One region of the Paenibacillus sp. LjRoot153 genome, then DNA from elsewhere that is predicted to be linked to it. Evidence: a T-box and tRNA genes for the amino acid it is inferred to sense, from the RefSeq annotation. Region 1 holds a T-box; the other holds one or more tRNA genes.
What was found. A T-box is a leader RNA that pairs with one kind of tRNA and senses whether it is charged. The one in region 1 lies ahead of ACSQ8P_RS09325 (valine--tRNA ligase), so its partner is inferred to be a tRNA-Val.

Region 1 (4,767 bases):
TGTCATTGTAAGGTCAATTTCAAGCAGGGACGTGTTACAGAAGCGTTTCAGGTATTCTTCATTTTTGCTGAGAATGTCCTGTGTCTCTGCACTAGCTGGTTTGATCAGTAGCTCGACTTTCTTACTCATCGGCACATTCACTTCAGCACGGATATTACGAACGGAACGAATTGCTTCCATCAAAAGCTCCATCTCACGAATCGCATCTGGCGCTTCGAAGGCGGCATTCTCTGTCGGCCAAGCCGCCAACGTAATCGTATCTCCCACATGCGGTAAATGCTGCCAGATCTCCTCTGAGATAAACGGCATGAACGGATGAATCAAACGTTGCGTTTGATCTAATACATAAGCTAGAACCGATTGTGTCTGCTTTTTCGCCGCTGCATCCGTTCCATATAAGCTCAGTTTACTGAACTCAATGTACCAGTCGCAGAGATCATCCCAGATGAAGTTATAGAGCAGACGCCCTGTTTCACCGAATTCGTAGCTGTCGATCAAACGAGTGACGTCACGAACCGTCTCGTTCAAACGATGCAAGATCCAACGATCCGCTGTCCCTAATGGACCTGTCAAATCAATATCCGCTGCGTTTACGCCTTCCAAATTCATCAGAGCAAATCGGGATGCGTTCCAAATCTTGTTGGCAAAATTACGAGCTTGCTCAACCCGCTCCCAACGGAAGCGCAAATCTTGACCCGGCGTGCTGCTCGTAGAAATCATATAGCGCATGGCATCCGCACCGTATTTCTCGATCACTTCCAACGGATCAACACCGTTTCCGAGAGATTTGGACATTTTACGTCCTTCGGAATCACGAACAAGACCATGCATGAGCACATCTTTAAATGGAATTTGGCCCGTAAATTCGAGTCCTTGGAAAATCATCCGAGAGACCCAGAAGTAAATGATATCGTAGCCAGTAACGAGTACACTTGTTGGGTAGAAACGCTTCATATCTTCAGAATCATTTGGCCAGCCTAATGTGGAGAAAGGCCATAGCGCTGAGCTGAACCATGTATCCAGAACATCGTTATCTTGATTAAGATTCGAGCTTTGACAATGGGAGCAGACAGTCGCATCTTCACGAGCAACGGTGATTTGACCGCAATCCGCACAGTGCCAAGCAGGAATCCGGTGCCCCCACCATAGTTGACGAGAAATACACCAGTCACGAACATTTTCAATCCAGTTCAAATACGTTTTCTCGAAGCGATCGGGTACAAAATTAACACCCTTGCCTGATTTTTGTGCTTCAATCGCTTGATTAGCAAGCGGCTGCATTTTCACGAACCATTGCGTGGACAAGTAAGGCTCAATAACTGCCCCACTGCGCTCGCTATGTCCAACTTGATGAACGTGCTCTTCGATTTTGATCAGAACACCTTGCTCTTTCAAGTCAGCCACGATTTGCTTACGGCACTCGAAACGGTCTTGCCCTTGGTACGGGCCGGCATTCGCGTTCATCGTTCCCGTTTCGTCCATAACAAGAATTTGCGGCAGATCGTGACGTTTACCTACTTCGAAATCGTTCGGATCATGAGCCGGTGTAATTTTTACCGCACCGCTTCCGAATTCTTTGTCAACATAATCGTCTGCAATAATCGGAATTTCACGGTTTACAATTGGCAGCAGCAAAGACTTCCCAATGAGGTGCTTATAGCGCTCATCTTTCGGATGAACAGCTACCGCTGTGTCTCCTAGCATCGTCTCCGGACGCGTTGTAGCGACGACGATCGAACCCGATCCGTCTGTTGTTTCATATTTCAAGTGGTACAGTGCACCTTGTACTTCTTTGTATTCTACTTCAATATCCGAAAGAGCAGTGCGTGCCGCTGGATCCCAGTTAATAATATAGTTGCCGCGATAGATGAGACCTTTTTCAAATAAGCTTACGAAAACTTCACGAACCGCTTGCGAAAGCCCTTCATCCAAGGTGAAGCGTTCACGCGAATAGTCCAGAGAGAAGCCCATTTTGGCCCATTGCTCACGAATCGTATCCGCATATAATTCTTTCCACTCCCATACCTTCTCCAAGAATTTCTCGCGCCCAAGATCATAACGCGTTTGTCCTTGCTCGCGAAGCTTCTGCTCTACACGTGTTTGTGTAGCAATACCAGCATGGTCAGAACCAGGCAGCCACAGTGTGTCAAAACCCTGCATCCGCTTCGTACGAATAAGAATATCTTGCAGTGTAAAATCAAGTGCATGCCCGATGTGCAGCATACCCGTTACGTTCGGAGGTGGTATCACAATCGTGTAGGTTTCCGCATCAGGACGGTTGCCTGCTTTGAAGAACTCATTTTTGATCCAGTAGTCGTACCACTTACGCTCCGCTTCTTTAGGGTCATACGTAGTAGGCATTTCCGTTTGTAATTTAGTTTCGGTCATCAATAGTACCTCCATATCTGGCTAGTTGTTATAAACACAAAAAAACCTTTCGCCCCAAAAAGGACGAAAGGTATAGCTTCCGTGGTACCACCTTCATTTCATGCGACCTGCCCCAATAGCAAATAACATGACACTTAAACAGATAACGGCTGCGACCGGAAAATGCTAATGCAGACGAGAAACGAAACTCGGCGATTGCACTCACATTTACTGCTCCAGGGCGACTTCGATCGGATGTATCCTGAGGAACCTCTCAGCGCTGCAGTTCCACTCTCTGAAGGGCGTTCCGACTACTACTCCCTATCTTTGCAATTCCATATGTTGGTTTGAAAATGATTTACACTATATGATATCGAATTATCGACACATAGTCAATAATTTCGACGCTAATTATCAGGATTATTTTCTAGTATTGGGTCAAACGGTGTAATTTATACTAGGTAAAACATAAGAGCCCCCAGCCGCTATTAGCAGCCAGAGGCTCTTGCCTATGTACAGGTATTTATTTGGGCAAATAAATAACTTGACCCACTACGATATCCTGATCGCCTAGACGATTCATCAATTGAAGCTCACGCGTCGTCAGCTGATAGCGCTTCGCTATGGATTCTAAGGTGTCGTCCTTCTGGACGATACATAGTTTGAGCTTCCTGAACTCTTGCGACTCCGATCTGCTCTGAAGGAATAATCGCCGCCACTCTACCGCATCTATCCGCGATTCCGCCTCAAGAGCCGCTTGCGCCTCAGCTTCCGCAAGCCGCTTGTCGGAAAGATACGTGCCTGCCTTAGATAATAGCGATTTAATACCATACGGGTTAACCTCCACGGCGTCCGTTGCTTTTTTGCCAAAAGCAACTTTAAGCTCCTTTTTCTCCTCCGTAACGACGGTGCTATCAGCATGCGGAGTCACCTTCAGCTCGATTTGTTCCACTTCGATACCTACCGTGTCATCGCCCGAATAAGTTTCCGGCTGAGCCGCAACAATCGTTGGTTCAGGTACAGCTGCAATCAACGTTGGTGTTGGCGTAGGTAATGGGGGAGGAAGAACTGGCGCTGGCGGTGGTTGGATCACTTGTTGAACTTGTGGAACTTGTGGAACCTGTTGAACCTGTGGCTCTTGAGCAAACGGCGCCGGTGTAGGTACAGGTTCTGAAACGTAAGGCATGACGGGCTCAGAGCGTGGGTACTCAATTTGATGGACAAAAGTAACCTCTTCTTCCTCCCGCCAGCTTTCTTGTGGCACAGAAACCATTTCTACACCTTGCAAGGAAAGTACACCTGTTACATTTAGGCTTCGTGCTGATAACAGGTCGATATCAAAATTCTCGATTTCCACCTGAATATCTTCTACACGATGAATGCGATTCAAGGGCAGCGTAATTTCGACAGGAATCAAATGCTCAAGCGTGCGAGGGCTGCCGCCTTCTTCACTAGAGTAGTTACCTGTAAGTAGGAGATTCCCCTTTAAGATCGCCTGATCATCCAGCGTTAGTACTTGAATATGCGGAAGCAATTCTACTTCATTTAATTCTTGTATTGCCGCCAAATTCTCCTGCAAATGCACACGTTCATAAATATCAAATCGTAACCCAGGTTGTTGTTCAGACACCGAATGAATCCTCCCTTCCGTTAATTCGAAACATTAAAGCAGCTCCGAATTGTTGGGTGATATACTTGATTGTCTCTAAAAGTATATGGGTGGATGAGTCCAGGCATGACTACATTTTTAATTCATTGACATTTGATCCAACAACGTCTTGAAATCAAGTGGATACGGAGCGTGTACAACGACCTCATTTTGCGTAATCGGATGCTTAAAGAGAAGTCTTTCTCCATGAAGGGCTTGTCGCTGAAACAAACGTGAAGAACCTCCATATAAAGTATCACCTACTAGTGGATGACCTAAATGGCTGAGATGGACACGAATTTGATGTGTTCTACCCGTCTCCAACTCCACTTCCACGAGTGCTCCAGCTTTCATTTGTTGAAGAACACGATAACACGTAATTGCCTGATCCCCGTTGGGAGCTACTCTTCGTTTCCCCGGCTGATGCCGGTCCTTACCGATCGGTTCATCAATTCGTCCTTCCTTCTCTTTGAAAATCCCCTGAGCTATCGCAACATAGCGTCTATCAATTTGTTTCTCCCGCATAGCTTCATCCAATAGGACATGCGCCCACTCATTTTTGGCATAAAGTATTACGCCTGTCGTATCTTGATCTAGACGGTGAATATGACGAATCCCGCAGGCTTGCCCAGTCGCTTCGTAATAATGAGCCACTGCGGAAGCCAGTGTTCCACCTTGACCAACTTCGGCCGGATGAACTGACATGCCAGCTGGCTTATTTACTACTAAAGTGAACTCATCCTCAAATAAAA
Region 2 (4,767 bases), 1.5 Mb from region 1:
CAGCTGGAATGGTATTGCTCATGTAGATTTGCTAACACCGGAGAATAAAGCGGAGATGAGGGAAACGGGACGCTCCTACACCTTAAATGGGCGAACGAAGCAGATGATGCCGCTTGATCTTGAAATCCTAGAAGATATGGAACGCAACGAAGAGAGATTTGATATTGTTGGCAGAATTCGTGAAGCGACCTTCCCAATTACACTTGTTCAAGGCACGGAAGATGGGGAACGGTTGATCAAAGGTTCTGAGAAGCTAGTCGCGAACAACGCAGCTATTCAATGGGTGAAGATTCCTGGGGGCAACCATACCTTTGGGAGTGTACACCCGTTTCAAGGAGAGACGCAGCCACTGAGAATGGCGATAGAGGAAACGAGACGTTCAATACGAAGCATGCTGAATCTGTAAATTTGGTGTTTAAGGGCTTTCTGGGAGTAGATTATGCTACTTCTGGAGAGCTTTTTTAGTGCTATCGACCTATAAAATCACAACTTTACGTCGAAATATAGGTATTTTTGCAGGAATATGTTGGTAAATGACGAAGTAGAATATTTAGAATTATTGAAACTACAGAAAAGGGAGAACAAGATGGCTATCAAATCAATCAAGTACAAAATCATTTGGCCTTTAATGGTCGTATTGTTTGCTGTGTCCGTAGGGACAGCGACACTTACGTATCAGCAGACGGCAGAAAGTCTTCATGAAAAAGGCTTTACGACGCTAGAAACGGCTAGAATTGGTATTGAAAACGCAATAATTGCGAGAAAGACAACGGAAAGTGTGATGGAGAAGGAGATGGTCGGACAAGCAGCCCTTCTGTCGTATATGTATGATAAAATCCCGATGAATTATAAGCAAGCAGTCGAAATAGCTGAGCGCTCCGGTATAGATGAGTTTTGGATTACCAATGCACAGGGTCAGTTAGTACTAACGAATGCGGGCGAAAAGATTGATTTCAATTTCGGTGCTGATCCTAAAAATCAAGCTTACGAGTTTATGGATTTAATTTCTGGTAAGCAGAAAATCGTAACACAGCCGGCTCAACAGCGAAGTGTCGATCCTAAAGTGTATAAATATGTCGGAGTGTCCGGTTGGTCTTCTCCACGCATTGTACAAACGGGAAGAGATGGAGCTACGCTAACTGAACTCGATAGTAAAATAGGGGCGAAGCCGGTGCTGACGCAATTAAAGTCAGAGCTGGGCGGAGATGTGCTATTCGCGGGAGTCGTTGATTCCACGGGCAAACTCGTTGCCTCATCCGATGATGCCATTACGCAGTTAGACGCGAAGCTGCTAGACTCCCTTAGCGTTAGTCTAACCGGGGACCACAAAGCATATCAGACGATGTCGTACAATGGTACGAAAGCGAAGTATTACTTTAGAGCTTTGTCGACGGGTCAAGTGCTTGTACTGACGTTGTCTGAGCAAGTCTTGACAAACTTCTTCTACACGACATGTATAGCCACATTGGCAGGCTTACTAATTGCATGGGGTATATTATTTTATATTGTTAGTCGCCAGTTTAAAAGGTTGGAGAGACTACAATCAGCCATGGTTGCTATTGCTCAGGGGGATGGAGATTTAACGAGAAGGCTTCCCGATAGCTCGATGGATGAAATCGGCAGACTGTCGATGGCGACCAATCAATTTATTGAGAAAATTCATGTGATTGTCAAGGATGTCAAACAATCTGCAAGTCTGAGTAAAGGTAATGCCGATCATATTAAAGATTCGATGAAGCAAACCAATATGATTTCCTATGAAATTAATACGACCATCCACGAATTGGCGACGGCCGCTTCAAGTCAGGCAGAGGTAGTAGAGGATGGATTAAATGGCGTTCACGAATTGGCGGAATTAATTGATGACACGAAGGGACATGTTCAAATTCTACAGAATAATAGTGCGATTATTCGCGAGAAGGAGGAGCGTGGCGCTGAAGCGATGCGAGCGATGATCGAGTTGATCCGCAATAACGTTTACGTGACCAAAGAAGTAGCGTCTAGCGTAAGCAAACTTATGCAGGATATTGACGCCATTAAAGAGATGGTCACCACGATTCACGCCATCTCGAGACAAACGAATTTACTTGCGCTTAACGCTTCAATTGAGGCAGCACGAGCTGGAGAAAACGGCCGCGGATTCTCCGTAGTCGCTGCTGAGGTGAGAACACTTTCAGTTCAAGCAGGCGAGGCATCTGAGCATATTCAGACGTTGATTGAGAATGTTTTGCACTCTGCACAGCAAACATCCGCAGCGATGGAGCAGTCGCTTCACATCGTTGGTTCACAAGAAGAGAACGCAGGACAGACATCGGATACATTTGATTTCATTAATTCCTCTTTGCTGCAAATTCACGAATCCATTGAAAGTATCTCGGCAGATATGGAGCATGTCGATAACCGTAAAAACATAATCGTTGGATTTATCGAGCTTTCCTCAGCGAGTACCGAAGAAACGGCAGCAAGTTCCCAGGAAGTTTTGGCCAACGTCGAGACGCTGGGACAAATGTTCGATCGAGTACATAAAGAATCGATAGAGCTTCATGATCAGATGACAAGCTTGCAAAATGTGGTTGATAGATTTAAGGTGTGAAGTCTTTTGTTTAAGAACCCTGGGAGGGGTTCTTTTTTTGCATTGGCGAGAAGTGAACGGAAGATGTTGAAGTAGTCCGTTAGGTATTGTAATTAAAAAAAAGAAAACCCGTGAAGCAGAAGGCTTCACGGGTTTCTGTGTTATATGACCTGTAGTGGGCTCGAACCACTGACCCCTACCCTGTCAAGATAGTGCTCTCCCAGCTGAGCTAACAAGTCGTTTATGGATACAGGTAGTAATATAACAAAAAATCGAGATATTGTCAATTGTTGGGCTGTGTTACTTACGCCAGAAAAAGATCAGCTTATGCAGGATGGAATAAGGCTTTCGTTTCTTTTTGGAACGCGGAATAAAGGAGATTGAATCGGTTTCTTCGTTTGAAGATTTTTTTTCTTTTGCGAGTAGAAGGGATAGCTCATCTGGTGTAATTCCTCGTGATGTCATTGCAAGTTGTCAGCCTCTCTAGTCATGAATGTGAAGTTAATGTATCATAACTATGCGATGTTTCCTAGTATGGCTTTCATCTTGCGTGAATTTATGGTAACTTGAGATCATTAGAGTTTGGGAGGATTAGGCTATGACGAAACAACAACATCGTTGGAATTTACGTTTGAAGAGTAGTAATATGTATTTAGGAACTGTATATCTGGGCGATCCACTACCTGAAGTGGAAGATGTGATCATGATCGGTGAGAAGAAATATACGATTCTTGAGCTCGGCAGCACGCGTGATGCGAGTGACGTATTTGTAGAAGAAGTAAAGAAAAAGTAACTGAAATAGGCGAAGGAGCAGATCTAAGTGATCAGCTCCTTCGTTTTTTTATGCAATGTGATATAAGGACGCAAGGCAATCAACGAACATTTTATTATACTCTTCACGTGAGAGATCTTTACTGCAAGCGATGTCTCTTCCTAGAAATTGGAACCAAGTGATTTCTGTAAGATTTTTTTTATACACAAACTTGTCATGCTGAATAAGAAAGGTATCGTTTTCGAAAAAAGGAACTTTGTCAAATTGAAGGGCAGGTTCGTTTTGCTTTTCGCTCACTAATGTGGCCAGTAGAATTAACATGCGGAAAGGATCGCGGAAAATTTCATATTGCGTATTCATGGATTCAACACTCCTTTTTCTAGTTAGGGGCAAGATAATCATACTAAAACTAGAGGATTAATTATAGACGTTTGCAGAAACTGGTGAGGAAATTCAAGGGAAACCGGAGGAATTTGAAGGAAATAGAAAAAAGACTGAAGGTCACTCTAAGGAGGATCGAGTGATTCAGTCTTTTTTGAGCTTGCTCCTACATCAAAGGATTAGCGTTTGTAGCCGCCTAAAGATTGTTCAGCCATTTGCACTAATCTTTTTGTGATGTTGCCACCGATTGAGCCAGCATCACGTGTTGCCAAATTACCGTTGTAACCAGAAGGGGAGAGAGGGACACCAATTTCCTGAGCGACTTCATACTTCATTTGATCAAGTGCTGCCTTTGCTTCTTGTACGACTAAAGTGTTTGATCTGTTAGCCATTCAAAATCATCTCCTTTTTATTGGTACACCAGTATTATTTGAATGTTCAGAATATTTATTCGCTGAAATCAAAAAAAAATAATTTTTAGTATGTTAAAATCAATAAACCCCCAACTGTGAAGTTGAGGGGGATATTTGATCATGTATGATAACGGTTTCATTATTCTTCGGATTGTTCTGCTTCTTCCTCTGCAGCAGCTGCTTCTTCAATCGCTTCTGCGATCACTTCTTCAGCCTCTTGACTTACCACTTCTTCAGTGGATTCAGCAGAGATTTCTTCTTCGTTTTGTGAAACAACTTCTTCTTCTTGGCTCATGTTTGTCACCTCCTCCGATACGTATAGTAACATTGTAGCATTTCTAATAGGTTATACAAGTAGGATGAAAGCGAATCTATCAGATTTAATGTAGACTTAATTGTTTTGTCATTCTATAGGGAAATTATCATGCGAAGTAAGTCGAATGAAAGGAGAAAACCTACTATTTTCAAGGGTTTCAGCTTGTATGCATGTTTTGTTTTACTATGAATATAAATGAGGCTAAGCAACAATATTCAATGTTTTACTATGCTGAGTTTCTATGAAAACTCATAGGAGGAATCCGAATGAATCGGTCGGATGTTATTTTAGAGCTACAACTTGTACCGGAATT

Region 2: it encodes a tRNA-Val, which carries the amino acid that the T-box ahead of ACSQ8P_RS09325 (valine--tRNA ligase) is inferred to sense. The anticodon was not compared.

The regions. Positions count from the first base shown of each region.
Region 1 is NZ_CAXUQH020000001.1:2,116,163-2,120,929, reverse strand. Features, by position in the region: gene ACSQ8P_RS09325 (valine--tRNA ligase) at 1-2,388, opposite strand, end outside; T-box leader at 2,445-2,704, opposite strand; gene ACSQ8P_RS09320 (LysM peptidoglycan-binding domain-containing protein) at 2,891-3,997, opposite strand; gene ACSQ8P_RS09315 (RluA family pseudouridine synthase) at 4,115-4,767, opposite strand, start outside.
Region 2 is NZ_CAXUQH020000001.1:3,608,720-3,613,486, forward strand. Features, by position in the region: gene ACSQ8P_RS15100 (alpha/beta hydrolase family protein) at 1-406, shown strand, start outside; gene ACSQ8P_RS15105 (methyl-accepting chemotaxis protein) at 587-2,593, shown strand; tRNA gene ACSQ8P_RS15110 (tRNA-Val) at 2,739-2,811, opposite strand; gene ACSQ8P_RS15115 (hypothetical protein) at 3,171-3,365, shown strand; gene ACSQ8P_RS15120 (hypothetical protein) at 3,414-3,704, opposite strand; gene ACSQ8P_RS15125 (alpha/beta-type small acid-soluble spore protein) at 3,905-4,117, opposite strand; gene ACSQ8P_RS15130 (hypothetical protein) at 4,278-4,433, opposite strand; gene ACSQ8P_RS15135 (hypothetical protein) at 4,721-4,767, shown strand, end outside.